Regions from separate parts of the Bradyrhizobium australafricanum genome, predicted to be linked through region 4. Evidence: riboswitches for the same ligand, from Rfam matches in the RefSeq annotation. Region 4 holds a riboswitch; each other region holds the start of a gene.
What was found. Region 4 has a riboswitch for cobalamin ahead of J6525_RS06465 (TonB-dependent receptor). Riboswitches for the same ligand answer to the same signal wherever they lie in the genome.

Region 1: it holds a riboswitch for cobalamin, as region 4 does, so the genes downstream of both, J6525_RS24200 (TonB-dependent receptor) here and J6525_RS06465 (TonB-dependent receptor) in region 4, are expected to answer to the same signal.
Region 2: it holds a riboswitch for cobalamin, as region 4 does, so the genes downstream of both, J6525_RS30430 (DUF1636 family protein) here and J6525_RS06465 (TonB-dependent receptor) in region 4, are expected to answer to the same signal.
Region 3: it holds a riboswitch for cobalamin, as region 4 does, so the genes downstream of both, J6525_RS36840 (ribonucleoside-diphosphate reductase subunit alpha) here and J6525_RS06465 (TonB-dependent receptor) in region 4, are expected to answer to the same signal.

What each region holds. Positions count from the first base shown of each region.
Region 1 is NZ_JAGKJL010000028.1:60,217-67,924, forward strand. Features, by position in the region: gene gspD (type II secretion system secretin GspD) at 1-1,337, shown strand, start outside; gene J6525_RS24190 (tetratricopeptide repeat protein) at 1,414-1,887, shown strand; gene J6525_RS24195 (cytochrome b family protein) at 1,895-3,394, opposite strand; gene J6525_RS24200 (TonB-dependent receptor) at 3,397-5,670, opposite strand; cobalamin riboswitch at 5,778-5,973, opposite strand; gene J6525_RS24205 (CobW family GTP-binding protein) at 6,224-7,153, opposite strand; gene J6525_RS24210 (amidohydrolase family protein) at 7,155-7,708, opposite strand, start outside.
Region 2 is NZ_JAGKJL010000041.1:63,739-71,446, forward strand. Features, by position in the region: gene cobG (precorrin-3B synthase) at 1-626, opposite strand, end outside; gene cobN (cobaltochelatase subunit CobN) at 623-3,871, opposite strand; gene cobW (cobalamin biosynthesis protein CobW) at 3,871-4,905, opposite strand; gene J6525_RS30430 (DUF1636 family protein) at 4,902-5,276, opposite strand; cobalamin riboswitch at 5,371-5,582, opposite strand; gene cobO (cob(I)yrinic acid a,c-diamide adenosyltransferase) at 5,619-6,272, shown strand; gene J6525_RS30440 (cobyric acid synthase) at 6,284-7,708, shown strand, end outside.
Region 3 is NZ_JAGKJL010000062.1:29,985-37,692, reverse strand. Features, by position in the region: gene J6525_RS36860 (hypothetical protein) at 1-79, opposite strand, end outside; gene J6525_RS36855 (HrpF/NolX family T3SS translocon protein) at 1,315-3,102, opposite strand; gene J6525_RS36850 (nodulation protein NolB) at 3,750-3,965, shown strand; gene J6525_RS36845 (class I SAM-dependent methyltransferase) at 4,168-5,100, shown strand; cobalamin riboswitch at 5,503-5,717, shown strand; gene J6525_RS36840 (ribonucleoside-diphosphate reductase subunit alpha) at 5,879-7,708, shown strand, end outside.
Region 4 is NZ_JAGKJL010000005.1:2,171-9,878, forward strand. Features, by position in the region: gene J6525_RS06450 (ABC transporter substrate-binding protein) at 1-305, opposite strand, end outside; gene J6525_RS06455 (ABC transporter ATP-binding protein) at 575-1,348, opposite strand; gene J6525_RS06460 (FecCD family ABC transporter permease) at 1,345-2,388, opposite strand; cobalamin riboswitch at 2,501-2,698, shown strand; gene J6525_RS06465 (TonB-dependent receptor) at 2,808-5,090, shown strand; gene J6525_RS06470 (hypothetical protein) at 5,203-5,376, shown strand; gene J6525_RS06475 (ABC transporter substrate-binding protein) at 5,716-6,576, shown strand; gene J6525_RS06480 (ATP-grasp domain-containing protein) at 6,595-7,708, opposite strand, start outside.

The DNA.
Region 1 (7,708 bases), on a different contig from region 4:
ACGGCGATGCGCGCCAGATCGCGCGGGTCCTGACCGACATGTTCCTTGGCGGATCGTCCGGCAACCTGCTCGACAGCGCCGACAGCCAGCTCGCGCCCGGCTCCGGCACCTCGTCGACCTCAAGCGTCGCCGACCGTCTGTCGCTCAACAACAACAACGGGGCGAATTCAGGCATGAGCGGCTTCGCATCCCGCGGCACGTCGGGGACAGGTGCAACAGGCCTGGGCCAGGGATTTGGCGCCGGCGGGCAAGCGAACAATCCCAACAATCCGGGCCAGGGCAACAATGCCGCGCTGGATGCCGGACGCGGCGCCGGCGGCGGCAACGGCCAGCCCGTCATGCAGGACGTCCGGATCACGCCCGATGTCGTCAACAACAATCTGTTGATCTATGCCGACCAGGCCAACTACCGCATCATCGAGGCGACTCTGCTGCAGATCGACGAGCCGCAGCTCCAGGTCGCGATCGACGCGACGATCGCCGAGGTCACGCTCAACAACACCCTGTCCTATGGCGTGCAGACCTATCTCACCAGCCAGAATCTCGGCCTGAAGCCGAACACCGGCTCGATCCTCGGAACCCAGGCCACTTCCGCGCCCGCGACCACCACGGACGCAACCACCGGCGCGGTCTCGGTCGCGGGATCGCTCACCAATGCCTTCATCAACCAGAGCTTCCCGGGCTTCAACTTCCTGATCGGAAATGCGACGCAGCCGAGCCTGATCCTGGATGCGCTGCATGCCGTCACCAGCGTCAAGGTGCTGTCCAATCCCTCGCTGGTCGTGATCAACAACCAGGTCGCGACCCTGCAGGTCGGCGACGTCGTCCCGGTCTCGACCGGCAGCGCGACGGTGTTGACCACGAGTAACACGGTGGTCAACACCATCGACTATCGCAACACCGGCATCATCCTGAAGGTCTCGCCCCGCGTCAGCGTGAACGGCACCGTGCGGCTCGACGTCGAGCAGGAGATCAGCAATGTTCCCCAAAGCAGCGGCAGCACGGTCAACCTGACGCCGACGGTCTCGGAACGGCGGGTCAAGAGCCAGATCTCGGTCGCCAACGGTCAGACAGTGCTGCTGGCCGGCCTGATCAGCGAACAGCAGAGCGGCGCCCGCAATGCGCTTCCGGTGCTCGACCAGATTCCGGGCCTCGGTGACGCCTTCGGGCATCAGAGCAACGGCACCCAGCGCACCGAGCTGATCATCTTCATCCGCCCGCAGATCATCCGCAACGGTTCCGACGCCCAGACCGTGGCCGAGGAGCTTCGATCGAAATTGCGCGGCAGCATCGCCACGACATCGACCAATGCACCGATCACCACCAGTTATCACTGAGCCGGACAGCAGGATGCGCCGCGTTCTCACACGACGGACAGGCCTCTCGACCTCGCTTGCGGTCGTGCTTTGCGCGATGACCGCCTCTGTCGCGAGCGCCGACAGCGTGGCGCGCGGATCGTCCGCCTTCCATCGCGGCGACTATGTCCGGGCGGCCCGGGAGCTCGCGCCGGCCGCCGAGCACGGCAATGCGCGCGCCCTCGGCATGCTCGGCTTCTTGTACGAGCACGGCTTCGGCGTGCCGCAGGCCTACGCAGCCGCCGCCGACTGCTACTATCGCGGCGCCGTGCAGGGCGACCCGTTCGCGCAGGCCCAGCTCGGCCTGATGTACGACAAGGGTCACGGCGTTCCGACAGATTTCGTGCTGGCCTACAAATGGCTCAATCTGGCCGCGGCCCGCTCGAACGGGCGGCAGCGCGATGCCTATCTCCGGTTCCGCGATGCGGTCGCATCCAAGCTCTCGACCTATGAGATCATTGCCGGACAGCGGTTCGCACTGGAATGGGCACCCGATCAGCCGGCGCCGGACGTGCACCTGACCGTCAAGTAATCGCGGCTTACGGGGGTCTGCGCACGAGGCTCGCCGATACGCGCCTGCCTCTTACCTTCCGCCGCCGCAACCGGCGCCACCCGATCACGATCCCGCTGATCGAGATAATCGTACCAGCCGCCGATAGCAGCCACACCACGACGTCGCGCGCCGGCCAGATGCGCAGCAGCAGCGGGACATCGAGGCTGTGCAGCGCGTTGAACAGCCAGCGGTAGGACCGGCGGCTGTCGTCGCTGCGCTCGAGGATCTCGCCGGTGACGGGGGAGATGTGCAGCCAGGTGCGGGCGGGATCGTCGAAGCCGATCCGCAATACCGGAAGCTCGCGCGCCTGGTGCAGCGTGTACCAATAGGCGTCGGGTTCATCGAGCTGCCGCGCTGATGTCATCGCAGCGCCGGGCATTGCGTGTCGGGCGGCAGCGATGACCTCGTCGCGCGAGAGGGTCATCCGCGCACCGGTCACAGGATCGGCGATGCTGCGGCCGCCGTTGCCGTCGTCGAGCAACATTAACCGGTGTCCGCCGATCCAGACGAAGCGGGCCTCCACCGCGGGCATCGATGGCGACGACTGGAAGCCAGCGACGATGTCGGCCGTGTCATGGCCGCTATAGCCGATCGCAATCTCACGGGTGACGCCGCGCCCGGAAAACGCGCCGCCGGGGTTGAGCGACAGCCAGCCGCTGAACATCCAGGTGAGGACGAAGATGCCGCCGACCAGGCCGGCAATGTGATGCCAGGCCATCCAGCCGCGATAGGGCGAGACGGCGCCATCAGCGTAGCGGCGCATCAGCCGCAGGCGGAGGACGCCGATCCAGAAGCCGGTGACCGCGACGACAAGACAGACACCCGAGATCCACAGCACCGCATCCCGCCACAGCGGGCCGTCCTTGCGCAACACGGTCGGATAGATCCAGTGCGGGATCGAGCCGAGCCAATTCCAGATGCGCTCGCAACGCGTGGTGTCGAGCGCGATCTCGCCGGTGCGCGAGGAAACATAGAGCTCGGTGCCATCGGCGTCGCCGAGACCGATCAGATAGAGCGGCCGCAACGGATCGAAGCGCGACGTGACTGACCATTGGTCGCGCGTGATCGTTTCGATCAAGCGAGGCTGCAAGGCATGCGGATGATGAGCGGCAATGGCCAGCGCCTGGGCCGGCGTGATCCGGTCGATCACGCTGCCGTCGGTCGCCGAAATGGTGATCGTCCCTCCCTTCCAGCCGGTCACCCGATAGACGGGCGTGTCGTCCATCATCGAAAGCCGCAGGTCACGCGGATAACGCTCGACACCCGCGATCGCCATCGCGCGATCAGGCGTGACCCGCACCTTGCTCCAGGGAATGACAGGAAGCGCGGCGAGGCGCTCGCTGTCGGTAAGGCGCGGAAAGGCCACGTACATCATGACGAGGCCGGAGATGAACCACATCGCGAACAGGAGACACGTCGCAATGCCGATCCAGCGGTGGACGATATAGAGCCACCGCCGCCCGCGCCGGATCAGAGCGTTGCGCATGGTCAGAACTTCACGCTGACGGACAATTCGGCGGTACGCGGCATGCCGAGCAGCCACTGCCCGGTGCCGTTCGAGGTCACCGCGTAGGCCTTGTCGAACAGATTGTAGAGGCGGAACGCGACCGTGGTGCGGTCATCCGGCTTCCACCTGACGCCGCCATTGACCACGTTGTAGCCTGGCCGCAGCTGGGTGTTGGCAAGATCGGAGTACATCGCACCGACGATCTGCACGCCGCCATAGGCCGACCAGTTGGGCGCGAAGTCCCAGGTCAGCCAGACGTTCGAGACCTGCTGCGGCACGTTGACCGGGACATTGCCGTTGAAGCTGACGATCTTGCCGCCGGCCACCTGGCTGTTGTTGTCGTATCTGGCGCGCAGCAGTGCAAGATTGGCGTCGACGCGCCAGCCGTCGCTCAGTGCGAGCCCGATCGATCCTTCGACCCCGCGGGATGATTGCTGGCCGATCTGCAATGCCAGGCCGCCGGTGGGATTGCCGGGATCGGGAATCGTGAGCCCGGTCTTGACGATCTCGTAGGCAGCCAGCGTCCACTCGCCGCGGCCGCCCCAGAACGATTGCTTGACCCCGATCTCGGTCTGCTTGCCGGTCGCAAGCTGGAACGTTTTCTGCGTGGTCGACAGTGAGATCAGATTGCTGACCGGATCGACGCCGACCGCGTACTGGCCATAGAACGCGAGGTTCTTGATCGGCTCGTAAACGAGCCCCGCGCGCCAGCTGGTGCCCGATAGCGCCGTCTCGAAACTGTTTGCGGGCGTCTTGTAGTCGGTGCGATCCACCTCGGGACGGTCATACCTGACACCGGTCACCAGCGACAACTGATCGGTCAGCAAGAGACGATCCTCGGCGAACAGCGCGTATTGATTGACGATCGCATTGAAGCCCGGCGTGGTCGCCGTCGTCGTCGCGAAGAACGATCCCGGATCGAACACGTAAGGATTGACCGACGACGCGCCGCCATAGGGCGAGTTGTTGGTGTGGGTGAAGTCGATCCGGTTGACGTCGAAGCCAGCGACGACCTGGTTCGCAAGGCCGAACACGTGACCGCTGAAGGTCGCATCCATCCGGTTGCCGAGCTGCTTCTGGTCGTGGAAGATCTCGATGTAGCTCGTGCGATCGATCAGCCGGGTCTTCGGATTCCAGGTGTAGTTCTCGATGTCGCGCCAGTGCCGCCCGCTGGTCAGGTAATACAGCGTGTTGTTGACCTTGATGCCGTCGGCGACGTCCCACTCGGTCTTGAACCGGGTCCAGCTGTCCTGATATCGGATCGCGCTGTCTGCTGCATTGTAGTTCTTGAAGCGCAGCGCGTCCTGGATCGAGCCGTTGATCAGCGGCGTGCCGAAATAGCGCGACGGGCTGCGGTCGCCGTAGTCCTCCGACAGCGTGAAGGCGAGATTGTCCGACGCCTGCACCCGCACGGCAGCGGAGACCACCGCGTTCGAGGTCTTGTCGCGATCGACCCAGCCGTCCGACATGTTGCCGGTGGCGTTGACGCGGTACGACACATTGGGATTGATCGGACCGGTGCTGTCCACCGAGAGCCGCCGCGTCATGTTGCTGTCGAGCGAGACCTCGGCCTCGTTATAGGGCGTGCTCTGCGGCTTCTTCGGAATCACGTTGATGACGCCGCCGATCGCGCCCTCGCCGTACAGCACCGAGGCCGGCCCGCGCAGCACTTCGATGCGCTGCGTCGACCAGGTGTCGTAGGGGAACGTCAGCGTGCCGGAGCCGATATAGAAGCGCGTGCCGTCGTACAGCGTCATCACCGAGTTGCTGCCGGCAAAGCCGCGGCTGCTGAACGACAGGCCGCCATTGCCGGGCGCCGGCGTTGCGACGAACCCGGCCGCGTCCTGGGTGACGGCATCGAGCACATTATGCTGGCCGCGTTCGGCGATGGTCTGCGCCGTGATGATCTCGACGCTGGCCGGCGTCTGCAGCGGCGTCAGATTGAGACGACTACCGGTGCCGCCCTGCGTGGCGGCATTGAGTGTCGGCGATGCCGCCCCCGATACGCCTGACGCCGCGGCGCGCGGCGTGTTGCCGGCCGTCGCGGGCCTCGGCCGTGGCCGCGCCGCAGCGGCCATGTCACGGCTGCGCGCCGCGGGCTTCGGCTTTGCCGCAGCGGAAGGCGCGACCTCGATCGGATCGAGCCTGGTTGGTGGCGGTGTTTGTGCCGAGGCTTCGGCCGGCAACAGCAATGATGACAGGGAGCAGAGAAGACCGAGGCGCCATTTGCGCGCAACGGGAGAGGACGGAGACATGAAAAGGACTCGCGGTAACGTGGCACGTCACCGCGAACGCGGACTGGCGCATTGCCCAAAAGGCAGTGCTCCGATCCCACCAGGACGCCCCCGCCCGATGTGCTCGCGTGTGACCACGACTGACGGCAGGTCTCCTGGCTCACGGGTCATCGCCTGTCGACGCCTTCCCGGGCCTGATGGCCCAGTGGCAAATTGACGAAAGGCTCGCCGTTTACAGTTGCGGGGACAGCTGCGGCATTGGGGTTACCCTCGCACCGCATTCCCTTTTGATCCCCGAAGGGAACCGTCGGCAAAAACGATAGGTGGTGCCGGCAGGGCTGTCAATTCGATGCGATTGTCGCACACATGCTTTGCGGGTAATGCTGCGGCGATGACACAGGCATCTGCGGATGACGTGGAGCTCCCTCTAATCCCGTCATCCTGAGGAGCCGCGCAGCGGCGTTTCGAAGGATCGACGGCCACCAGCCGGGCCGTGCATCCTTCGAGGCTCGCCCAGCGGCGCAATTGCGCCGCAAGGCTCGCACCTCAGGATGACGGGAAACGTAGGTTCGCGTCACTGAGCCTCGACGCATCCCTGCATCACCTCATCAATCTCCGCGCGCGACAGCGCACCCATCTCGGCGATGAACACGATGCGCGTGCGCGGCACGCCGGGCGACGGCACGCCGCCCGCAGCCAGGGTCGCGCGGCCGCCGGCGAGTTGAAACACGGTCAGCCGCCCGGGCTGCTCCACCGTCTCGAACAATCCCTTCGCCCGCGCCAGCTTCGAGGCCAGTCTGCCGATCGCCTGCTGCAAGCGCGGCAGCAAGACGGGCCGCTCCGAGGTCCAGCTCAGCGTCTCGAAGCGATCGGACGCCGGCCGTCGCGGCGCGGTCTCGCGCGGCGCCGGCACATGATCGAGGTCCGCTGGGAACAGCAGCGCGGCCGGCACCTCGCCATGCAAGGCATCAACCACCACGGCCGCCGGACGCGCCGCGCGCACGGCGTCGCGGATCGCGGCGCAGGTGGCGGCGTCAGTCAGATCGACCTTGCTCAGCGCCACCACGTCCGCCGCCCGGAGCTGCGAGCGCAGCAGCGCATCGTTCAGCTTCGCCGCAGGCTGCGTCGCGTCGACCACGCACAGCACGGTCTCCAGCGGCGCCTCCTTCCAGATCACGGGATCCATCAGGTTGCGCACGATGTCGGCGGGATCGGCGATCCCGCTGGTCTCGATCACGATGAATTCGGGACGCGGATCACGCCGCAGCAACGTGGCGAGCGTGCGCAGCAGGTCGCCCTCCAGCGTGCAGCAGATGCAGCCATTGCTCAGGCTGACCACGCCGTCGCTGGCGCCGGCGATCAGCTCGGCGTCGATATTGATCGCACCGAAATCGTTGACCACGGCGGCGATGCGCCGCCCTTGCGCATGCGCCAGCAGATGGTTCACGACCGTGGTCTTGCCCGCCCCGAGGAAGCCCGCGACCAGCAGGATCGGGACCGGCACCTCAGCCCCCCGTGATAGGCCGGCGCACCGGCCGGCCGGGACGCGCCGCGACATCGAGCACACCATCGCTGATCAGCGGCTGGCCGCTGACCACGAGATGCCGCACGCCCTCCGCCGGACGATTCATCGCCGAGAAGGTCGCGCGATCGCTCAGCGTCTCGTAGTCGAACACTACAACATCGGCGTCGGCGCCGACCTGCAGCCGGCCCTTGGCCCGCATCGCTGGCGTGCTCGCCGACAGGATCTCGGCCGGGATCAGCGCGCATTTGCGGATGCCCTCGAGCAGCGACACCTTCTTGCGCTCGCGCACCCATTCGCGGATGAAGCGGGTGAAGCAGCCCGCCGAGCGCGGATGCGAGGTGGCATCGTCCGGCAGCGGCCACGCGTCGCCGCTGTAGGGACGGCCGTCCGACAGCGTCCACGGCATCGCGTCGGAGGCGATTGCGCCGCCCGGATACAGCACCGCCATGTCGAGCAGATCGCGATGATGCGCGTTGTTCTCGATGTCGAGCACATGCCACAGTACCAAGGTCGAGGGCTCTTCGGCCTGTGCCG
Region 2 (7,708 bases), on a different contig from region 4:
CCGCCGGCCAGATGAGCCGCCATCCGCCGTTTCTCACCCTTGGTTCCGCCGGAGGCGACGAACCATTCGGCCAGCGCCAGCGCCACCTGCACAGCCTCGCTCCGCGTGACCGAAAGCCCGCGCTGTGCGCCATCGGCACGTACCAGCAGTCCGCCGTTGCGGTCGCGCTCGATCCTGATATCCGCGGACGCACCGGCCAGCACCCGCGCGTTGCCGTCATCGATTGCGAAACCGAACTTCGTTGGAAGATCGAGCGACACGCTGGCAAGCACCTGCTCAAGCTCGGTCGCGAGCGAGCGCGTCTCGTCGACGGCAGTCCAGAACGGCGTTACCAGAATGTTGCGCTGCGCCTCGATGTCCGCGCGTGCGTCCAGCAAGCCGAGCTCGGCGAGCCCGTCGATCAACGGTGGATGGCCTTCATCGCTGACGCCGCGAATCTGGAGATTGGCGCGACTGGTCAGGTCGATCAGGCCGTTGCCGTATCGGGCCGACAGCCTGGCGATTCCCGCTGCCTGCGCCGCGTCCAGCCGTCCGCCGCGCGGGCGAATGCGCACCACGAGGCCATCGCCTGAGTGCATCGGCCGCAGCGCGCCTGGACACCAGCCCTTGACCGCCACCGCGCTCATGAGGCCTCCTGCAACGCAGCCGCGATCGAATTGCGCCGCGTCTGCCACAGCGAGGCTTCATGCAATCGCGTGAAGCAGGTTTCGATCGCAGCCAACGCCGCCGGGTTCTCGCGCGCCATGAAGCCGCGAACCTCGTCATTGCCGAGCGTCGCATCGTAGTAGAGATCGAACAGATGCGGCGGCACCGCGCCGGCAAGATGGGCGAACGCCGCCATGTGCTCCAACGTCGCTGTGATTTCGGCGGCACCACGGAAGCCATGGCGCATCATGCCCGCGATCCAGGCAGGGTTGGCCGCGCGCACCCGCACCACCCGTGAGATTTCCTCGGTCAACGCCCGGGCATGCGGCTGATCCGGCCGCGTCGCATCGAGGTGATAGAGCGATGGGGCTTTCGTGCCAAGGCGCCGGGCCGCCGCCGCGATGCCCGCCTCGTGCGCGGCGTAGTCGGCCGCCAGCAGCAGATCGGTCTCCGGCAGATCCTGGGTGTGAACAAAACTGTCCGCAGCCGCGAGCCGCGCCTCGATGCCGGCGCGATCGGGCCGCATCTCGCCGTCGGATGCGAGAGCCCACGACGATGCCGACAGCCAGGCTTCGCCGGCCGCCTCGCGCGCCTCCGGTGTGAAGACATCGGGGACCGACGAAATACCAACGCCATAATGTCCGGGGCGAGGACCGAACACGCGCGAGATGCGCTGCTGGTAAGGATTCTCGTCCGTCTCATCGCTGCGTTCGGACAACGCCTCCGCTGCGGCTTCGAACAACTGGGCCAGCCCTGAGAAGACGTCGCGGAACAGCCCCGACACCCGCAGCGTGACGTCGATGCGCGGCCGGCCGAGCTCCGCCGGCGCGATGATGTCGTAGCCCGACACCCGCCCCGATCCATGATCCCAGCGCGGCGCGATGCCGGCGAGGTGCAGGGCCATCGCAAAATCCTCGCCCGCGGTGCGCATCGTCGAGGAGCCCCAGAGGTCGACCACGAGTCCCTTCGGCCAGTCGCCGTGATCCTGCAAATGACGGCGCAGCAGCTCTTCGGCAAGCTTCACGCCTTGGGCATGCGCCGACGGCGTCGGCACCGCGCGCGGATCGACCGCAAACAGGTTGCGTCCGGTCGGCAGCACGTCGCTGCGTCCGCGATAGGGCGAGCCCGCCGGCCCCGGCGCCACGCGCCGCCCCGCGAGCGCAGCGCGCAGCGCCGCCCTCTCCGCCTCGCCGCAAGCGCCCTGCCCGAACACATGCAGGCCGTCGCCGAACTGGCTTTCCTTGAGGTCGCAGACGAAACGATCGATCTGCGGAATGGCTTCGGCCGCCGAGACCGACGCGGCGAGACCGAGATCGTCCTCCAGCCCGGCGATGCGCGCTTCGTCGCGGATCGCGGCGATCAGGCGCTGCCGCCGCGCCGGATCGAGACCATCGGCGGTCGAATACTCATCGAGCAAGCGCTCGAGACGGCGCAGGCCTTCGGGGACCGCGGCCTTCGCGAGCGGCGGCGGCAGATGACCGATCGTCACGGCACCGATCCGGCGCTTGGCCTGCGCCGCCTCGCCGGGATCGTTGACGATGAAGGGATAGACAACAGGCAGATCGCCGATCAGCGCCTCCGGCCAGCATGCGGATGACAGCGCAACCGACTTGCCGGGCAGCCATTCCAGCGTGCCATGCGCGCCGATGTGGACGACGGCATCGATGGCCTGCTGCCTGAGCCACAGATGGAACGCGACATAGGCATGGCGCGGCGTGCGCGCCAGATCGTGGTAATCGGCGTCGCGCTGCCCCACCTCACCGCGCTCCGGCTGAACGGCGATGACCGATTTGCCGCAGCAGATCGCCGCGAAATGAAATGCGCCGTCACGGCAATCGGGATCATCCTCCGGCGCGCCCCATGCGCGGCTGAGATCGTCCTGCAGCAGCTCGGGAAGGCCGGAAAGCGCCGCGCGATAGTCGGCGACGTTCCACGTCAGGGTCCTGCGCAAAAGAATGTCGCCCAGCGACTCCACCGGCTCAAGGTCAAATCCCGCGCCCGCGAGATCAGCCAGCATCGCCCCGACCGAGGCAAGCGCATCGAGGCCGACGGCATGCGCGACCTGATGTGGACGGCCGGGATAGTTCGATAGCACCAGCGCAAGCCGCTTCTTCTGTGCCGGCTTGCCGGCAAGCCGATGCCAGGCGGCCACGCGTGCGGCAATTGCAGCGACGCGCCCGGCATCCGGTCGATGCGCAAGATGCGCGAATTGCAGCTCGGGATCGCGCTCACCAGGCGATTTGAAGCTGACGACGCCCGCGAACAGGCGGCCGTCGACCTCCGGCAGCACCACATGCATCGCGAGATCGCCGGGCGAGAGCCCGCGGAGCGACAAGGCCCAATCCTCGCGCCGCGCGGTCGACAAAGCGACCTGGAACACCGGGCATGATGCAGCGTCGAACGGCGTCGTGCCGTCGTCACCGGCCGCGGAAAACGCGGTCGCATTGACGATGGCCGCTGGAGCGCATTGCGCAAACTGAGCGCGCAGCCAATCCGCCACGCCCGCCGCCTTCAGCGAGGTGACGAACACACCGTGGGCATCAAAGCCCCTCTCACGCAATGCATCGATCAATGCATCGACCGGCGCCGTATCGCCTGCCGCGAGGTAGGAACGATAAAACGTCACCAGCACGCGCGGCCGGCCGTCCGATGCCGGCAACGCCGCGATGGCACCGCGCCGGGAATCGTAGACGCCGATCTCGGGAAGATCGATCTCGCCGACCACCGGCCCAGCATAGAGTCCGGACGCCAGCGCCAGCTGCGCGATAACGGCCTGCGCGGCAACCGGGCCGCCTTTGTCGCACAGCACCTTCAGACGGCGCAGCGTCGAGACCGGCAAGGTCGAGAATTCATCGAGCCGCAGATCGTCGCGGCCATCGGCCGGTAGCACCACCAGGGCGATGCCGCGCTCCTTCGCCAGCCGATGCACCGCGGCCAGCCCGTATGACCAATAGGGCTCGCCGCCGATCAGCCGCACCAGGATGCCGCGCGCGTGCGACAGCGTCCGCTCGATATAGGTATCGACCGACAGCGGATGGCGCAGCTCCGCGAGGTTGGCGAGCCGCAGCGACGGCAGCGCAGCACGGCCGCGCCGCCAGCCGGCCGCGAAGGCAGCAAGATCGCTGTCGGAAAACGACAACACCACGAGATCGGCCGGATCCTGGCCGAGGTCCCTTGGCGTCGCGGTCTCCTCAAGGCCGCGGCTCTCGCGGAAGACGACGTGCATCAGACACCAAGCCGTGCCCTGATCGCGGCTTCATCGATGTCGGCATGTTCGCCGATCACGACGAGCTTCGACTGCCGCGCCCGGGCGCCCCAGGGCATGTCGAACTGATGCCGCACCCGTTCGCCGACCGATTGCACCAGCAGCCGCATCGGCTTGCCTTCGATCGCGATGTAGCCCTTGGCGCGCAGCACGTTCTGCTCGCGCGCCAGCCCCTTGATCGAGGCGACCAGCGCGTCGACATCCGAAACTTCCGGAAGATCGATCACGACGGAATTGAAATCGTCGTGCTCGTGTTCCTCCTCGCCATCGTGATGCGACGGCCGCGCCGCGAGGTCGTTTTCAGCCGCCGCCTCGAGCCCGAGGATCACGCGCGCGTCGATCGTGCCGTCGACGACAGGCAACATCGGCACCTCGCGCGGCATCTCGGCCGCGATCACCGCTTTCGCCGCCTTGACCCCTTCCGCCCCGGCGAGATCCGCCTTGGTCAGCAGCACGATATCGGCACAGGCGATCTGGTCCTCGAACACTTCCGACAGCGGCGTCTCGTGGTCGAGATTGTCGTCCGCCGCACGCTGCGCATCCACCGCGGCCGGATCAGGCGCAAAACGGCCGGCGGCGACGGCCTCGGCATCGGCGAGCGCGATCACGCCGTCGACCGTGATCCGCGAACGGATCTCCGGCCAGTCGAACGCTTTCAGCAGCGGCTTCGGCAGGGCGAGCCCCGAGGTCTCGATCACGATGTGATCAGGCTTCACGTTCCGCGCCAGCAACTGCTCCATCGCCGGGATGAAATCGTCGGCGACGGTGCAGCAGATGCAGCCATTGGCGAGCTCGACGATGTTCTCGGCCGGACAATTGGCGTCGGCGCACGACTTCAGGATGTCGCCGTCGACGCCTTCGCTGCCGAATTCGTTGACCAGCACCGCGAGCTTCTTGCCGTTGGCATTGCGGATCAGATGCTGGATCAGTGTCGTCTTGCCGGAGCCGAGAAAGCCGGTCACGACCGTGACAGGAATTTTGGCGAGCGTGGTCATTCTGCGGCCTCCGGCACGACGGCGATGGGTGGAATGCGGGCGAGCGATTGCTTGCGGAAGATTTCCGGACGGCTGCGCCACGGCACGATGCCGTCGGGCGCCGCCGCATAGGCGGAGGCACCGGCGATCACATCCGCGGCATTGGCTTCGGACAAGCGGCCGTAGACATAGGACCAGCGCCCCGGCGCGCTGAGCGCGACCGAGCAACCCTGGCTGCAGGCCGACAGGCATGCGACGGGAACCAGATTGACGTCATCGGGCACGCCGGCCTCGACAAGCGCGGCATGCAGGCGTGCACCGGGCGCGAGCTCACCTTCCGCCGGCGTCTGGCCGGCGCGGCAAGTGATGCAGACATGAAGTGTGACGCTCATCGCCCTTCCTGGATTGACAGCGGGAAGCGATGAGGCACACGAACCGATTTTGGACAGGTTCGTTCCCCGTCGCGGAACACCCCGTCCGCCGGTTTCACAACATGCTGCGTTGGCAGGTCTCCCGGCTTGCGGAGCAGGTTTTACCCTTCGATGCCCACCTTCCCGACTCCGTATGGAATCAGTGGCTTGGGCATCTCTCCGGTCACGGTCGCGGGGGCGGCTGCGCTTCGGACCCGATTTAGCGGAGCCCTATCGCATTCCCTCTTCGCCTGTCGTAGGACAGGAACCAACGCGGGACCACCATTCGTCCAAGCCTCGCACTTGTCAAGCCGAAGGAATGTGATGACTTCTGATGGAAAGGGCGCTGAAGACGGCGCCGTCGGCACCGATCTCTCGCTGGATACGCGCCACGCGGACAAGATGGCGAAAAAGAAGGCCGCCCGCGACCGCATCATGGCGACCAAGAGCGGTGAAAAGGGCCTGATCATCGTCCATACCGGCGCCGGCAAAGGAAAATCCTCCTCCGCGTTCGGCATGATCGTGCGCTGTGTGGCGCACGGCTTTCCCTGCGCCGTGGTGCAGTTCATCAAGGGCGCCTGGGATACCGGCGAGCGCCGCCTGCTCACCGGGCATTTCGGCGATCTCTGTCAATTTCACGCCATGGGCGAAGGCTTTACCTGGGAGACGCAGGATCGCGCCCGCGACATCGCGGCAGCGCAAGCCGGCTGGGAAAAGGCCAGGCAGCTGATCGCGGACCCGAGCCTGCGCATGGTCGTGCTCGACGAGATCAACATCGCGCTACGCTACGATTACCTTGCGATCGCCGATGTCGTCGACTTCCTGACCACGTCGAAGCCGCCGATGACCCATGTCGTGCTCACCGGGCGCAATGCCAAGGACGAATTGATCGAGATTGCCGACCTCGTCACCGAGATGACGCTGGTGAAGCATCCGTTCCGCTCCGGCATCAAGGCCCAGCCGGGCGTCGAATTCTGACAGACATCTCCATGGCGCGCGCATTGATGATCCAGGGAGCCGGCTCGGACGTGGGCAAATCGCTCATCGTCGCCGGCCTCGCGCGCGCCGCGAGACGGCGCGGCCTGCGCGTGCTGCCGTTCAAGCCGCAGAACATGTCGAACAACGCCGCGGTGACCGTCGACGGCGGCGAGATCGGACGCGCGCAGGCGTTGCAGGCGCTCGCCGCCGGCGTCGAGCCGCACACCGACATGAACCCGGTGCTGCTCAAGCCCGAGACCGATGTTGGCGCCCAGATCATCGTGCACGGCAAACGGATTGCCACCGCACGCGCGCGCGAATATGCCGGCATGAAACCATCGCTGATGGGCGCGGTGCTGGAGAGTTTTGCGCGCCTGAAGCAGCGCGCCGATCTGGTGCTGGTCGAGGGCGCCGGCAGCCCCGCCGAGGTCAACTTACGCAAAGCCGATATCGCCAATATGGGTTTTGCGCGCAAAGCAGACGTGCCCGTGGTGCTGGTCGGCGACATCGACCGCGGCGGCGTGATCGCGCAGCTCGTCGGCATCAAGACGGTGATCGACCCTGATGATGCCGCGATGATCCAGGGCTTTATCATCAACAAATTCCGCGGCGATCCGACATTGTTCGATGACGGCTATCGCTTGATCGAAGAGCGCACCGCCTGGCGCGGATTTGGCGTGCTGCCCTGGTTCGTCCGCGCCGGCGAACTTCCGGCCGAAGATGCGCTCGGGCTCGGCGAGGCGCGCAAGCCGGGCCAGTGCAAGATCGCGTTCCTTGCGCTGTCGCGGATCGCCAATTTCGACGACCTCGATCCGCTGAAGCTGGAGCCCGGCGTCGATCTCGTGATGGTACGTCCGGGCGAAGCCATCCCGGGTGATGCGAAGCTCGTCATCCTGCCCGGCTCGAAATCGACCCGCGGCGATCTCGCCTTCCTGCGCGCGCAGGGCTGGGACATCGATCTCCTCGCGCATCATCGCCGCGGCGGCCATGTCCTCGGCCTGTGCGGCGGATACCAGATGCTTGGACACAGCGTCGCCGACCCCGATGGGATCGAAGGTCCTGCCGGCGAAACGCGCGGGCTCGGGCTGCTCGATGTCGCAACCACCATGACCGAACAGAAGACGCTGACGCGCGCCAGCGCGGTGCATGCCGCGACCAGCCAGCCGATCAGCGCCTATGAAATCCATATCGGGCGCACCGACGGGCCGGATCGCGCGCGGCCTTTTGCATCACTCGACGGTACGGCTGAGGGCGCTGTCTCCGCAGATGGGCGCGCTCACGGCAGCTATCTGCACGGCCTGTTCGCCTCGGACGAATTTCGCAAGGCTTTCCTCGCGCAACTCGACATCGCGGCAGCTGATCAGCCCTACGGCGCCAGGGTCGAGAGCGCGCTCGACGCGCTTGCCGAGCACATCGAGACCCATCTCGATGTCGAA
Region 3 (7,708 bases), on a different contig from region 4:
TGGAACCTGCGGCTGCAGCAACAGTACCAGCTGCGCCACCTGCAGTCGAGGAATGGGACGCACCAACCTTATCAGCCATATTGTCTCTCCTGTTTGTTCGAACATTGCCGCGACTTGCGGCTCTGATTTTCCTGACGCCGCAACATGCGAGGTCAGGAATCCTCCTCTGTCTCGGCCATGGTATCGTCGAGCTTGCCCATTGCACTACTTGCAAATTGGAAAAGGACGGCGCCGAGAGCGACGTTGAACGCTTGCTGCATAGCGGCGGCTTGCGAGCCAGCATCTGGACTAGACGTGCCGCCATCTACGGGAGCTCCTGCACCAGTCGATCGACCATGATCATCGTGCTCACCAGGGGCCCGGGATCCCTTTTTGGCGCCGCCAGCCGCATGGAGGTCGGAATCAAGGTGCCCAGCGGCGCTTGAGCTGGAAATACGCATCGGGTTTCTCCTACTTCAAACTTCGTTCGTGCGGTGGAAGGAGTCTCCATCATGTTTACTATGCAAGCGTTAGCTTTCGACAAGCTGACGAGCCGCAGAAAATACAGTGAGCCGATCTCATTGACGCTGCTTCTGCTCAGGTCGCCTCATATGTCGGCACTAGGCCGGCGAAAGCTGCAGATCAGAGAGTTGGTACAAGAACCTCGCTGATGTGGCACTTGATCAGGCAAGCCCGCTGTTCCTTCAAGCGCAGCTTTAATGAGCGGAATGTAAGCGTCCAGGACGGATAAAATGGGCTTGATCTTGATGTGGTCCAATCTCAGGGGACCCAGGCGGGACTACTCGCACCTCATTCGGCAATTTACTTTCCTCGAGCCACTCAGCGACTTGTCTCCATCCTGCCCCAAGGCGGGGCGGCAGGTTAAAGTTGCTTATGCGAGTCAGCAACGAAGAGCGATCCTCAGTTCCGCTCGTGGCAGACCATAAAAATTGGTCCACTTTGTCGGACACGATCAGACAAGGACCTTGAGCCTCACGAATCACTAATGTGCTCTCGACCCGACGACGTAAACTGGTGAGGTTCGCTGCTCCGTCCGGTTTGTGGCAGCGTAAAGTTGACAGTCCGCGATGGGGGGCGCAATCAGCCCGGCGAGATCTTCGCGTTGGCGCACGCGATGTGAGAATATCGGTCGGGCGCTCGAGTACAGCCGACAAATGCGCTGGTTTAGCTAGCGCCAAATACGCTCGCCGGTGTAAGCATCGAATGCCGGCGGAGCTTGCGGAAGCTGCACCGCGCGGACGACCCTACCGCGCGGTGACCTCGCAAGCTAGCCTTTCGTTCCAGCTTCACTCTGTGTCGATAGTGCCGCTACGACTAGGCGTAGGCACCTGCAGCTTGCGTGCGCTCGGATTCAATCCGCGCCTTGAGGTTATCCAGATAGTTCTCCGCGTAGGACTGAGCCATCGACACCGGCAGGTTGATGCCGGCCGTCGCCGCTTCTTGAATTGCCTGCTTCACCAAGCCTTCCCGTATCGCTATCTTGACCTCGGGGCCGGCGATGCAGCCCACGGCCTGCGCCGCGAGACTGAGCCCGGCTTCCTCCAGCGCCTGTTTTATGTTGCCACCGCTGATCGCGGTGTGCAGAAGATTTGCAGCTTGCGCCTCGGCCTCCATCACCATTGAAGCAAGATCCGCCAGCTCACCCAGCCCTGGAATAAAGCCGAGTACACCAACGGCCGTCGCTGTCCAGTCGAGCAGCTTCGAGCCGACCTTCAGCACGTCATCAAGTGCATGCATGAGGGCGCCACCGTTCTTCTTGGGAGACTTGATGTCGGGCTGGTCTGCCACGCCATTCATCATGTCCGCGGTAGCCTCCTGTTCGGCAGGCGTTTGAGCGGCATGCGTCTTCAACTGCGGAGCAGCGCGGTTCGCACCAGACATGTTATTGAAGAACTGCTTGAAATCATTTCCGCTGATGTTTCCGGAATCAACCGTATGGCCGCCGCCGAAGTCGAAAAACTTGTGGTGGGTTTTGTAGCCGGTAATCGCGTTGTTCATCAACCCAAACAGCACAGAATCCGAGAGCAGCTGGGAGGCCGCTTTTCGTACCTCGGGAGAAAGGTTCTTGTCGTCCACCATACTCGCGAGCTTTTCCCGGGTCAGAACGCCATTTCCAAAGAAAGCGTCCTGGTTGTTGTTTATCGTGTTTAGTGTGCTCAGCTCGGGTCGGCTGAGACTCATCGATGATGAAGCGACCTGCAAAAAGTCCTCTTTGTGGACCTTATCGATCGAGCCGCCGTACAACTGCTTCCATTGATCTGGGTGGTCGAGAAAATATTGAGCCGCCGCGAGGACCTGTGGGGGGCATTTGCCAATGTCGGCGTTGCCGTCCACGATGTGTCTGAAATCCGCAAGGCTCAAGTTCTTGGGCAGGTTATCGGAATAGCGGTAGAGCTCGCGCAGGGCATCGGTCAGGGTCATGACCGATGGCTCACCATTTCCGGTCCCGTCGGATGGTATGTAGTTCTGCTCGTAGGTCCGCGCCCGCTGCTCTTGGAACGCGGCGACTTGGGGGTGGTGATCGGAAAAGCCGCAGAGATCGCCCACCTTGATCTTGCCGCCACAGCGGCCGTCGCCTTGCGAACCGATCGCATAGAAGAGCTCCGGGTCCTGCTGCAGCGCTTCGATCGCCGCCTTTAGGTCCGGCGGTGTCGAGGGATCGTTGGCCAAATCTCCCAGGGACTTCCAATCAAGCGGACATTTGTCCTTGTGGCGGTTCAGAACAGAGACAATCTGCAGTTCTGCATTAGTCAGCGTGCCACCGTTCCAGGTGATCCTTGAGCTTTGTACGGGTGCCTCCGCAATGATTGGGCTGCTCGCAGCACAGGACGGCTGTGGGTCATCCTGATATGCATCCAGTGCTGCCCTAATCTCCGGTGGAAGGATACTTCGCGTCTCCCGCGTGAGTTCCTCTGTCAGTTGCTTGGCTGCGTCTGTGGGTACCGGCTCCTGCGGTGCGGAATGATCGCTGGTCGTGTCCTTGGACGCGAGGCCGACCAGCATCGCCTGAAAGCTGGAAAAGTCCTGCGCCGAAGAGGGCGGGGCGGGCATTCCGGGTAAAGCCACAGTTGAATTGGCGGTTGGCGATAGGTCGACTGACATTATACGTTCTCCGATATAAGGGTGCACCACAAGACGGCACCTAGTTGCGGCCCGAGATCGCGACGAACAAGGAGTGTTGAGCGGCAGAGTTCAACAGGTCCTACCACTTGCATCCTGTTGCTCGGTGTGCCTCCAGCGCTCAGTTCCGCGACCATCCATGGGGACACCGCCGTCTAGATATTCACGCCGTATGCTAGGACGGACAAGCTTTCGAGAAGCTGACGGCGCTCAGACGATTTCGACACGATTGATGACATGGCCTTGCCAGTAAGGCCGGACGGATTTTCAATGCCGGTGTCAGCTTCGTATGGTTGCGTTCACTTGGCCTGGTGCCATGTCTGTCAAGTTAACGGCCTCCCGTCTGCCGATCCGCAGCATTCGTTGATTTGGTCCAACGATCTCGCAAGATCTCCGGAGCATCTCAAGATGGGGCACTGGTTTCGCGCTCGATGATCAGCAGGTGACGAAGGCTCGTCAGCTTTCGGTCAGCTTGCGTTTCTAGGGTGCTGGCCCATTCGCGCTCACGAAGGTGCCAATCTCATCACGTGACAAAACGGTTCTTCTCATGTTGCCTGCCGTTGCCTCGATCTCTCTCAACCCGGCTGAATGGTTCTCCAGCGGCTGTTTATCGGTGCGGGACCAGTTTCATGATAGTCTTGCGCAGGCAGCTTCGAAGCAAGGTGCAGCTTCGTTGGTGGCCGACCGCCTGGCATCCGGCAGGTAAACCGGAAGGTGGGGATCATTTCGATTCGGCCTTGACGAACCTGTGGGATGTTGACGATCGCGTCATTCAGGTTTCGCTCATCTCCAAGGGCGCCGGCGCCGTCAGCTTATCTCTGAATAAGCTTCTATCGGTGGGCTGAGCGGGCTGATGGTTTCTTCGCACAACAGCAGGATCGCTCGCGCCGCGACGCGCAGAGGGGGGTGATGCGCTTGTTCACTTGCCGCTTCTGCTACCGCATCGGCGGATGTAAGGGCCTACACCCTATATAACCAAAGTGCAGGCGGGTACGAAGGCAACAGCCGTCGAGCTGCTTGCAAATGAGAGGAGACATTGCGTTGCGGATAGATTTCTCGCGCATCAATCGGTCTAAAGCTGCATTCCACGATATTTATGCTTCGGATGATCCGAGGGCATATTTCTCGGTCCTCGGAGACCTGGATTATATGATACCGGACGTGGCTGAGCCGGTTGTGCGCCAAATACTGGCAGCGAAAGCTTCGGCCACCGGCCTCAAGCCCGTCGTGCTCGATGTTGGTTGTTCGTACGGCATCAATGCAGCGGTGCATCGCTTTCCGCTGACCTTCGCGGGCTTGCGTCACCGCTACGCCCGGCGTGAGATGAGAGCGATCAGCTCTGAGACATTGGTGAGTCTCGATCGCAGTTTCTATGCAGCCTGGCCTGATGTCGGGTTGGCACGCTTTATCGGCCTCGATGTGTCGGCCCGGGCGGTCAGCTATGCGAAGAGTGTTGGCCTTTTAGAGCAGGGCATTGTCGCTGACCTTGAAAAGGAGGCGCTATCGATGGACAGCGCGCGCATTCTCCGCTCCGTGGATGTTATCATGTCGACCGGATGCATCGGCTACGTTACCGAGAAGACGTTCAGCGAGATTCTCGATGCGGCAGAGAAGCAACCATGGATCATCTCCTTCGTGCTACGAATGTTCCCATTTGAATCGCTCGCCGCGACGTTCGCAAACCGTGGTCTTGTGACAGAACGTCTTGCCGGCGCAACGTTTATCCAGCGTCGCTTTCGCGATCCTGAAGAATTTGAGAGCTGTTTGGCCAGCTTGGCGGCCCTTGGCGTGGATGCCACCGGCCTCGAATCGGAAGGGCTGTTTCACGCCGATCTGATCTTGTCTCGCCCCGAGGCGGATGCGCGCGCCACGCCTCTGGAAGACATTGTCACTGTCGCCAGCGGCAGGGGACGGCCGATCGGACCCCGTTACGTTCATGTTGAAAGTAAGGAGGGCTTGCAGGTCGCGCTGGAGCCGTGACAGGCGTGGGACCACTGTGCAGCGCGAGTCTGTTCGGGGCTGGATGCGAGGCCATTCCGGTCGACGGCGCGCCAGAGCCGATGTTGTTCGCCCGCGAGTGGATAACGAATTCGTCCAGATGCCATTTGTCGCGGCGAGCAGGAGCGCTGCGATTCAAATCAAGCGTCTGGCCGAATTGCTCCTCTACTGACGCGCCGTTTCTTAGATTCCATCAATGCGACGTGCGAGCCAGGAATTTCCTCGACCGTTGCGCAGGCTTGACGGAAACCGGTAATGCAGCCCAACGGCATATCCAATCACCTGCAGCAGAAGCCGACAGCGGCGACAAAGTCGTCCGGGCTTCGGTATGTTTTTGCGTTTTAATCTGGACCTCTCCAGTTGACGAATCCCGGCGAGTAGTGCCTATGTCTAGTCAGTCACGGTCTTCTGGCCCCAACATTTTGTGGGTCGGAAGCTAAGAGGGAACCCGGTGCGCCGAACGGCTACTCCGGGGCTGCCCCCGCAACTGTAAGCGGTGAGCGGTTGTCATCATGGTCACTGGCGCAGCACAGCGCCGGGAAGGCCGACAGCCGCGGCGACCCGCGAGCCAGGAGACCTGCCGCGACTGAACGAAAGTCCTCGGGCGGGGTGCCCCGTTGGGTCGCTTGCAGCCGGAGACGTTTGACCGGTTTCCTCGCAAGTCATCCGCGCGGTTCCCCCGCCTAACATCGCGGGGTTGCCGATGTCGCCGTCTTACGATTTCGATCAGCATGGTCATCTCATTGAGGAGCCGGCGCGCGTGAGGTCGCAGCCATTGCAGGCAGAGCCCAGCGCGCCTGAGTTGTGTCTTGTGCCGCCGCCGTCGCCGGCCCCGCTGCCGTACCCCCTTGCGCCATCGCCAAAGCCGGCCGATCTCAAGCTCGATCGGACGCGCGACGACCTGTTGACGCCGTTCGGCAAGCTGACGCTGAGCGACCGTTATCTGCTCGCCGGCGAAATGATCCAGGACATGTTCGCGCGGGTGTCTTGCGCCTTCGCGGATGATGTTGCGCATGCCCAACGTCTCTACGATGGGATGTCTCGGCTGTGGTTCATGCCAGCCACACCGGTGCTCTCCAACGGCGGCACGACGCGCGGCCTGCCGATTTCCTGCTTCCTTAACTCGGTGTCGGACTCGCTCGAAGGCATCGTGGGCACCTGGAACGAGAACGTATGGCTTGCCTCTAACGGTGGCGGCATCGGCACCTACTGGGGCAATGTTCGCTCGATCGGCGAGCAGGTGAAGGGCGGCGTTACCTCAGGCATCATCCCGTTCATCCACGTCATGGACGGCCTGACGTTGGCGATCAGCCAGGGCTCGTTGCGGCGCGGCTCGGCTGCGGTCTATCTCGATATCCACCATCCCGAGATCGAGGAGTTCCTCGAGATCCGCAAGGCGTCCGGCGACTTCAACCGCAAGAGTCTCAACCTGCATCACGGCATCAACGTCACCGATGAGTTCATGCGTGCCGTAGGCGCCGGCACTGCGTTCGCTCTGCGCAGTCCGAAGACCAAGGACGTTATCCGCGAAATCGACGCCCGCCAGCTGTGGCAACGCATCCTGGAGAACCGGCTGCAGACGGGGGAGCCTTATCTCTTGTTCATCGACACGGTGAACCGCGCGCTCCCCAAGCACCAGCGCGAGCTCGGCCTCAAGGTCTCAACGTCCAACCTGTGCAGCGAAATTACCCTGCCGACCGGCATCGATCATCGCGACGAGGAGCGTACCGCGGTGTGCTGCCTGTCGTCGCTCAACCTCGAGACCTGGGACCAGTGGAACGAGGAGCCTGGCTTCATCGAGGACGTCATGCGCTTCCTCGACAACGTGCTGACCCACTTCATCACGGTGGCGCCGGGCGTCATGAAGCGTGCCCGCTACGCCGCCTTGCGTGAGCGTTCCGTCGGCCTTGGCGTCATGGGCTTCCACTCGTTCCTGCAGGCCAAGAGCATTCCGATGGAAAGCGTCGTGGCCAAGTCGTTCAATCTGAACATGTTCTGGAAAATTCGTCGCGATGCTGATGCGGCATCCGTGACGCTCGCGCGCGAGCGGGGGCCGTGCCCGGATGCCCTGGAACGAGGCGTGATGGCCCGCTTCAGCCATAAGATCGCGATCGCGCCGACCGCCTCGATAAGCATTATCTGCGGCGGCACCAGCGCTTGCGTAGAACCGATCCCGGCCAACATCTACACCCATAAGACCTTGTCCGGCGCCATCTCGGTGCGTAATCGGCATCTCGCCAAACTGCTGGCCGCCAAGGACGCCAATACTTCGGCGATCTGGCAGTCGATCATCGCCCACGAGGGTTCGGTCGCCCATCTCGACATCCTCTCGGAAATCGAGAAAGCGGTCTTTCGCACCGCCTTCGAGATCGACCAGCGCTGGATCGTCGAACTTGCCGCCGACCGCGCCGCGTTCATCTGCCAGAGCCAGTCGGTCAACCTCTATCTGCCAGCTGACGTCGATAAATGGGATCTTCACATGCTGCACTGGACGGCATGGAAGCGGGGGGTGAAGAGCCTCTACTACTGCCGTTCAAAATCTATTTCGCGCGCGGCGTTCGCCGGCGCCATCGCCGATGGCGACAAGACT
Region 4 (7,708 bases):
ACCACATCGCCCATCGCGCGGATCTGGTCCTTCACCTCGTCCAGCGTGCGCGGCACCGTGAATTCGACGAGGTGCAGCCCGTGGGCCTTCAACAGATCACGGGTCGCGCGCTTGTCGAACAGGCTGACCACGACGAGGTCGGGCTTGAGCAGCAACACGTCCTCGGCCTCGCCGGACAAGCGCGGAAAGTTTCGCGCCTTCTCCGCGGCCCAGGATTGCCAGGCATCGCGCGAGAAGCGGCTGAGGCCGATGATCTGGTCCGGGTCGGCCAGCGACAGCACGAGCTGGTCGCTGCAGACATTCATCGAGACGATGCGCGGTCCGGCGGCGAACGCGGCACCGGCGGAAATAAGCCACAGCACTATGGCGACCACCGCTCCAAGATGAAGCGAAGCGAGATGGCTGCCACGCTGACGCTGAGCCCCCTCTCCCGCTTGCGGGGGAGGGTTGGGGTGGGGGTTTCGCCGCGAGCCATATCGTGGAGAGAGCCCCCACCCGCTGCGCTCTTCGAGCGCAGCGACCTCCCCCGCAAGCGGGAGAGGTGAACTGAGCTCGTGGTGAGGCCGTGGCCACATCACACGTCCGCCCATGGCACGATGACGACCTCGCGCTGAAATTCGGCGCGATAGGCGCTGACCCGGAACACGCTGGCGAGGACGCTCTCCGACAATGCCTCGACGGGCGCGCCCTGCGCGGCCAGCCGCCCTTCCGACAGCACCAGCACGTGATCGGCGAAGCGCGCGGCAAGTCCCAGGTCATGCGTCACCACGATCACCAGCACGCCGCTGTCGGCGGCATTGCGCAGCTTCTGCATCACGTCGATCTGGTGGCGCGGATCGAGCGAGGCGGTCGGCTCGTCGGCGAGAATCACCGGCGCCTCCACCGCGAGCACCCGGGCCAGTGCGACGCGGCTGCGCTCGCCGCCGGAGAGTTCGGTGACGCGGCGATCGCTGAATTCAGTGACGTCAACCGCCTGCATGGCGCGCAGCACCGCCTCCATATCCGTCTGCGACAGCCGCGCCGGATCGGTCGCGCCGTGCGGATAGCGGCCGAGCGCGACGATGTCGCGCGCCGGCAGCGGCCAGTGCACCATGTGCCCCTGCGGCAAATAGGCGAAACGCTTCGCGCGCTCGCGCAGCGGCAGCGACGCCAGCGGATCGCCGCCGATCCGGATCTCGCCGCCCGACGGAATCAGCCCGGCCAGTGCACGCAGCAGCGTGGTCTTGCCGGCGCCGTTCGGGCCGACCAGCGCGACCAGATGACCCGACGGCAGCGACAGCGAGACATCGTGCAGCACCTTGCGGCTGCCGAGCGAGGCATTGAGCGCCGCGGCGGAGAGCAGCGTCATGCCACGCCTCCGCCGAGCGCGCGGCGCTCGCGCATGATCAGATAGAGGAAGAACGGCACGCCGATGATCGAGGTCAGCACGCCGACCTTGATGTCCGAGGTTGAAGGAATGATGCGCACCGCGATGTCGGCGGCGAGCAGCAGCGCCGAGCCGGTGAGCGCGCTCGGCACCAAGAGCCGCGCCGGATCGTGACCGATCACGGGACGCATCAGATGCGGCGCGACGAGGCCGATGAAACCGATCGTGCCGGTGACTGCGACCGCGCCGCCGACGCCAAGCGCCACGCCCGTGATCACGAAGAGCCGCAACCGCCCGACGTCGACGCCGAGGCTCTGCGCCGCCTCCTCGCCAAGCGTCAGCGCGCGGAAGGCGCTCGCCTGGCTGAGCAGGATGGCGGCGCCCGCGACGATGAAGGGCAGCGCCAGCGCCACGTGCTGGAAGCTGCGGTCCTCCAGCGAGCCGAGCAGCCAGAACGCGATCTCCAGCACCACGAACGGATTGCTGGAGAGGTTCATCACCAGCGCGGTCGCCGCCCCCGCAAAGCTCGAGATCGCGAGCCCCGCGAGGATCAGGATCAACAGCCCGGCATTGCGGCCGGCGATCGCAAGCAGCGCGAACACCGAGCCGAACGCGGCGATGATCGCCACCGCCGGCAGCGCGTAGGAGCGCACATCGGCGAGGCCCAGCGCGATCACCAGCACCGCGCCGAACGCCGCCGATTGCGGCGCGCCGAACAGCGACGGCGAGGCCAGCGGATTGCGCAGCAGCCCTTGCAGCGCCGCACCGGACAGCCCGAGAATGCCGCCGATCGCAAATGCCAGGATGGTGCGCGGCAGGCGGATCTCGCGCACGATCACCTGCGCCACATCGCTGCCGCCGCCGAACAGCGCCTCGATCACCGCGAGCGGCGACAGCCGCACCGGCCCGATGCCGAGCGAGAGCACGCACAGCAGGACCACGAGCGCGAGCAGCGCCGCGGTGGCGCCCCACCGGCGCCGCGCCGCGACCTCGGCCGCCAAGGCAAAATCCTGCACGCTCATCGGATCCATGCTCTTACAGCGATCGTCGTGGCAGACAAGCGACACTCGACAAAAACCGTGGCCGCACGGCCATTGCCCGACTTCCGCCGGATTGACTTTGCTACCCGGCCGAACCCTAGATGAACATGACGGTTCTTTCATGAGATGAAAAGGGAATGCGGTACGGGGAAACTTCCCCAACGCCGCGGCTGCCCCCGCAACTGTATGCGGTGAATCCTTCGTCACAGGCCACTGGGAATCTCGGTCCTGGGAAGGCGACGAAGGGTAACGACCCGCGAGCCAGGAGACCTGCCGTCAGCCGTGGTCACACGCGATGCTGCCGGTCGGGGAGTACAGGCATGAGCTTCACCTGATGCTGTGAGCACGATGGTGAGACTGGTTCGCGGTGACGTGCCACTGACGTTGCCGAGGCCTTGCTTATGTTCTCCTTCCCTTTCCATCGGCGGCGCCGCGCGCTTCTGCTCGCGTCGACGATGATCGCGCCGGCGACGATGATCGCGCCGGCATTCCTTGTCTCCGCAGCGCTGGCGCAGCAGGCACCCGCTCCCGATCAGCTGCCGGCGATCGAAGTCACCAAGCCGGGCGACCAGAACGTCACGCGCGCCAGGCCGGCCGCTGACGAAGCGCCGGCGCCGCGACGCCCGGCGCCGGGCACCTCGCAAGGCAACAATACAGGCAGCGGAGCCGGATCGGGCACGACAGGGACCGGTGTGGCCACCGGAACGGGCGGCACCGGCGGCCGTCAGTTCGCCGGCATTGTCGGCACCTCCTCGGCCGTGATCACCGCCGACGACATCGCGCATTCGCCGGTGCAGTCGTTGCCCGAGATCCTCGCGCAGGTGCCGGGCGTGCAGCTGCAAACGCCCTATGGCGGACCGAACGGCGCCAAGACGTCGGTCGACCTGCGCGGCTTCGGCGCGTTCGCGACCGACAATACCCTCTTCCTGCTCAACGGCCGCCGCCTCAACGACGTCGACAAGGCCGGCTTCGACCTCACCACGATTCCGCTCGATTCGATCGAGCGCATCGAGATCACGCGCGGCAACAGCGGCGCGGTGCTCTACGGCGACAACGCGGTGGGCGGCGTCGTCAACATCATCACCAAGACCGGCGTCGGCGGCCCGCCGACGACGATGCGGGCCGAGGCCGGAGTTGGCGCGTTCAACACCCGCATGGCCGCGGTCTCCGCGGCACTGAATTCCGGCCCGTGGTCCACCTCGTTCTACGGCAACGGCATCAAGTCGGACGGCTACCGCGTCAACAATGCGCTCGACCAGCGCAACGCTGCCGGCAACATCAACTACACGACGCCGGATCTCATCGCCTTCCTGACCGTCACCGGCAGCGACCAGAAGCTCGGTTTGCCCGGCGGACGGCTGGTCGATCCGTCGATCGGCGTGAATGAGCTGCTCACCGATCGCCGCGGCGCCGCGACGCCCTTCGACTATGCCAACCAGCAGACCGCCAGCGTCACCGCCGGCTTCACCAGGACGCTGATGAACGGCGTCGACCTCATCGTCGACGGCGGCTGGCGGCAGCGCGAGACGCAGAGCGGCTTCTTCGGCACGGTGCCGACCATCAGCTTCGCCTCGACCTACAATGATGCCGCGCTGCAGACCTGGTCGCTGACGCCGCGGCTCAGCGTCAAGAATGTGATGCTGGGCATGCCATCGACGATCCTGACCGGCATCGACTATTACGATTCGACATTCCGCGAGGCGCGCGGCGCCTATCAGGGCGTCGACCCGTTCCACATCTACAATATCGAGCAGCAGAGCGTGGCCGGCTATTGGCAACATACGCTGGGCCTGTTGCCAACGACCGACTTCTCCTACGGCGCGCGCGTCCAGAACACCAGCATCTCGGCGCGCGATCGCCACGACCCGAATGCGCCATTCGCATTCGACACCCAGGCGGCACCGCTCGACAGCAACGAGACGCAATACGCGCTGCATGTCGGCATCGAGCATCGCCTGACCGACACTTTCTCGGTGTTCGGCCGCGCGGCACGCGCATTCCGCACGCCTGATGTCGACGAACGTGTCGCGTCGGGTCCGTCATTCGACCCGCTGACGTTCGCCCCGATCCCGCAGAATTTCCAGCTCAAGACCCAGACCTCGCAGGATGTCGAGGGCGGCTTTCGCGTCAGGACCAACCGCTTCCAGGTCCAGTCCAGCGTCTATCTGATGGATCTCGAGAACGAGATCCATTTCAACCCGGTGCTGTTCTTCAACACCAACCTCGACCCCACCCGCCGCTACGGCTCGGAGACCAGCGCGGCGCTCAAGGTCAGCGACAGCGTCACCCTGCGCGGCGGCATGGCGATCACCCGCGCGGTGTTCCGCGAAGGCATCTGGGCCGGCAACGACGTGCCGCTGGTGTCGCGCTACACCGGCAATCTCGGCGTCACCTGGAATATCTGGCAGAACTATCTGGTGTTCGACGCCACGGTGCGGGCCTGGAGCTCGCGCATCATGGACAACGACCAGGCCAACACCCAGAGCCGGATTCCCGGCAACGCCACCGCCGATATCAAGCTGAGCGGGCAAGTTGACCGCTTCTTCTGGTCGCTGAGCGTGAACAACCTGTTCAACGCGCTCTATTACGACTACGCCATCGCGAGCACGTTCACCGAGGGCCGCTTCTCGGCCTACCCGCTGCCCGGCCGCACCTACATGGTAAAGGCCGGCGCGACGTTTTAGAGCTATCCGGTGGGGCGAGGTATGCCCCCGCCGTACCCTCTCATCACGTTACAAGCGTCCGCAAACTGGAGTAGAATTCCGGCAGCTGATTTGACCCGTGCAGGGGAAACGCATGGCCAAGGCCGGAAAGACGAGCAAGGACGGCGCGAAGACCAAAGACAAGGCCGACGATAAGTCGAAGAAGCCTCCGCCGCCCGCAGCGCTGCAGGACGATGACTATTACGAGGATGGCGACATCGCTACGCCGAAGCTCGACCGCTACGGCAATGATGACGAGCCGTTGTGAGGCCCGGCGAATATCGATCGACAGATCCTGCGCGCAGTCGCGCGCGGCGGCCTCGTAGCTTGCGAGCTACCGAGCCCGGCTCGTCGTCGCCAAGCAGACATTAGGTCGCAGCGAGGTCGTCGGCCGGACCACCCTTCCGGATTGGTTGCCCACCCCCTGAATGCTAGGCTCGCATGGACGCTGGGGTCCTTGCTGGGGGGCGGTGCCATGAGATTTGCGAAGGCAGTGCTCACGGTCTTCTGCATGATCGCGTCGATGTGCGACCCGTCCGATGCGCAATAAGCTCCCAGAAAAGTAGGAATCCTCGTCAACGGCGGCCCGTCGCCGCTCTTCGATTCCATCAAGAAAAATCTTCTGAGCGACTTCGCCGACCGCGGCTATCTCGAAGGACGCGACATCGTCATCGAACCGCGATTTGCCGAATCGAAGCTCGAGCGCCTTCCGGGCCTCGCCTCGGAGTTGGTCGGTGCGAATGTGGATGTCATCCTTGCACTCGGCGGCCCGGCGTCGGTGGCGTCGCAGAAGGCCACGTCGACGATCCCGGTGATCTTTGCGATCGTCACCGATCCGGTCGCGTTGAAGCTTGTCGCCTCGATGGACAAGCCAGGAGGCAATGTCACGGGCCTCACCAACCTTGATCAGCAGCAGGCCAGCGACCAGTTCAAGCTTCTGAAGGAGGCATTCCCCGGGATCACGCGCGTTGCGATTCTCAGTGATCAAACGATCCCCGGCGCGGATGAACGCGGGCTCGCCCCGATTGACCGCGCCAACGAGGCCGCAGCCAAGGCGCTGGGGCTGGAGCCGCAAATCGTGAAGGTCAAGGGTGCGGACGATCTGGAGGCCGCGATTGCCGGGATGGCAAAGGAGCGCGCGGAGGCGCTGCTGGTCCTTGAAGTGCCGGTGCCCTGGAGCAATCGAAAACGAGTCGGTGAACTGGCCATCAAGAACCGCCTGCCGGCAATGTTTCCCGGTGGCCAGGCGGACGCGGGCGGGGTGATTACTTATGGGGCCAACGTCGCCGATACATGGCGCGAGTTTGCGACATTCGCCGATAAGATTTTCAAGGGCGCGAAGCCGGGCGACCTGCCAGTCGGCGTCGTCACCAAGCGAGAGCTGATATTCAATCTCCACGCGGCCCAGGCCGTGGGCGTCGAGATTTCACCGGAGCTCTTGAAGCGCGCAGACAAGATCGTGCGGTGAATTCGCGCTGGAGGGATACTAGCGGAAATCGCCATTCTCGATCGCCTTGATGCTGCCGCGATCGAGCAGATGCGCGCCAAAGCCGCCGCGCGCTAGCGATGAGGCGATCTGCGGTGATGCCAGCAGCAGCACTGTCGTCATCGCAAGCGGCACGGCGCTGAGCCAGTCGAGCCGCACCGGCGTCAGCTCTTCGCTGCTTCCCCGATAGTGCCCTTCGCCCGCGGCGATGCGGCCACATTCCCGGATCAGGTCACGCCGCGTACCATCGCGCGACGCACTGCCGAGCAGCGCCTGCATCGCCAGATGCGTCCGCACCCCGGCGCGCCCCTCGGCGAGCGGCGCCGGCGTCTCGCCGCGCGAGACGCGCAGCAGCAAATCGACCAGATCGACGCCCGACTGAAAGGCGTTCATCGGCTCAACCAGCCGCGGGTTGCAGTCGATCAGCAGCGGCGTCGCGCTGTCGAGCGGCATGATGACGTCGACCGAGAGCGCACCGTGCCAACCAAGATGCGCGCCGATGGTCTCGAGGCCGGCGCGGATCGCCGGCCGGCTCACGCTCTCCTTGATCGCCTCGCCGCCGCCGACACCGGCCGCAATCTGGCGGTACGCATGGAAGCCGACAAGCGTGCCGTGGCAGAACACCGACTGCGCCTTCTCGACCGTGCCGGTGATCAGATCCTGCGCCAGCACCTCGCCGGCAAAATCGTCTGCGGACTCGAGGTCGTAGAGCGCGCGATTGAGATCGCCGGTATCGCGCACGAACCAGACGCCGCGGCTGGCGGTACCGACCGACGTCTTGACCACGGAGGGAAACCGCACCGCCTCGCGCAGCTCCTCGGCCGAGTTCACGATCCGGGTCGGGGGCTGCGGCAGCCCGAGCCGGTCGAGCAGCCGGCTGAAGCCGGCCTTGCTGTGCACGGCGCGATAGCTGGCGAAATCCGGCAGCGCGAGGCCGGTACGTGATGCCAGCCCCGCCGCGGCGCGGGCGAACAGAAATCCCTGTTCATGAGTCGGCAGCAGCACATCGAAACGCCGCGAGGCCAACAGGCGCTCGACGAAGCGCAGGAAGCCGGCCGGATCCGACCGCAGCGGCGGACAATGGTGGTATTTGCGGACAAAGCGGGAGTAGCGC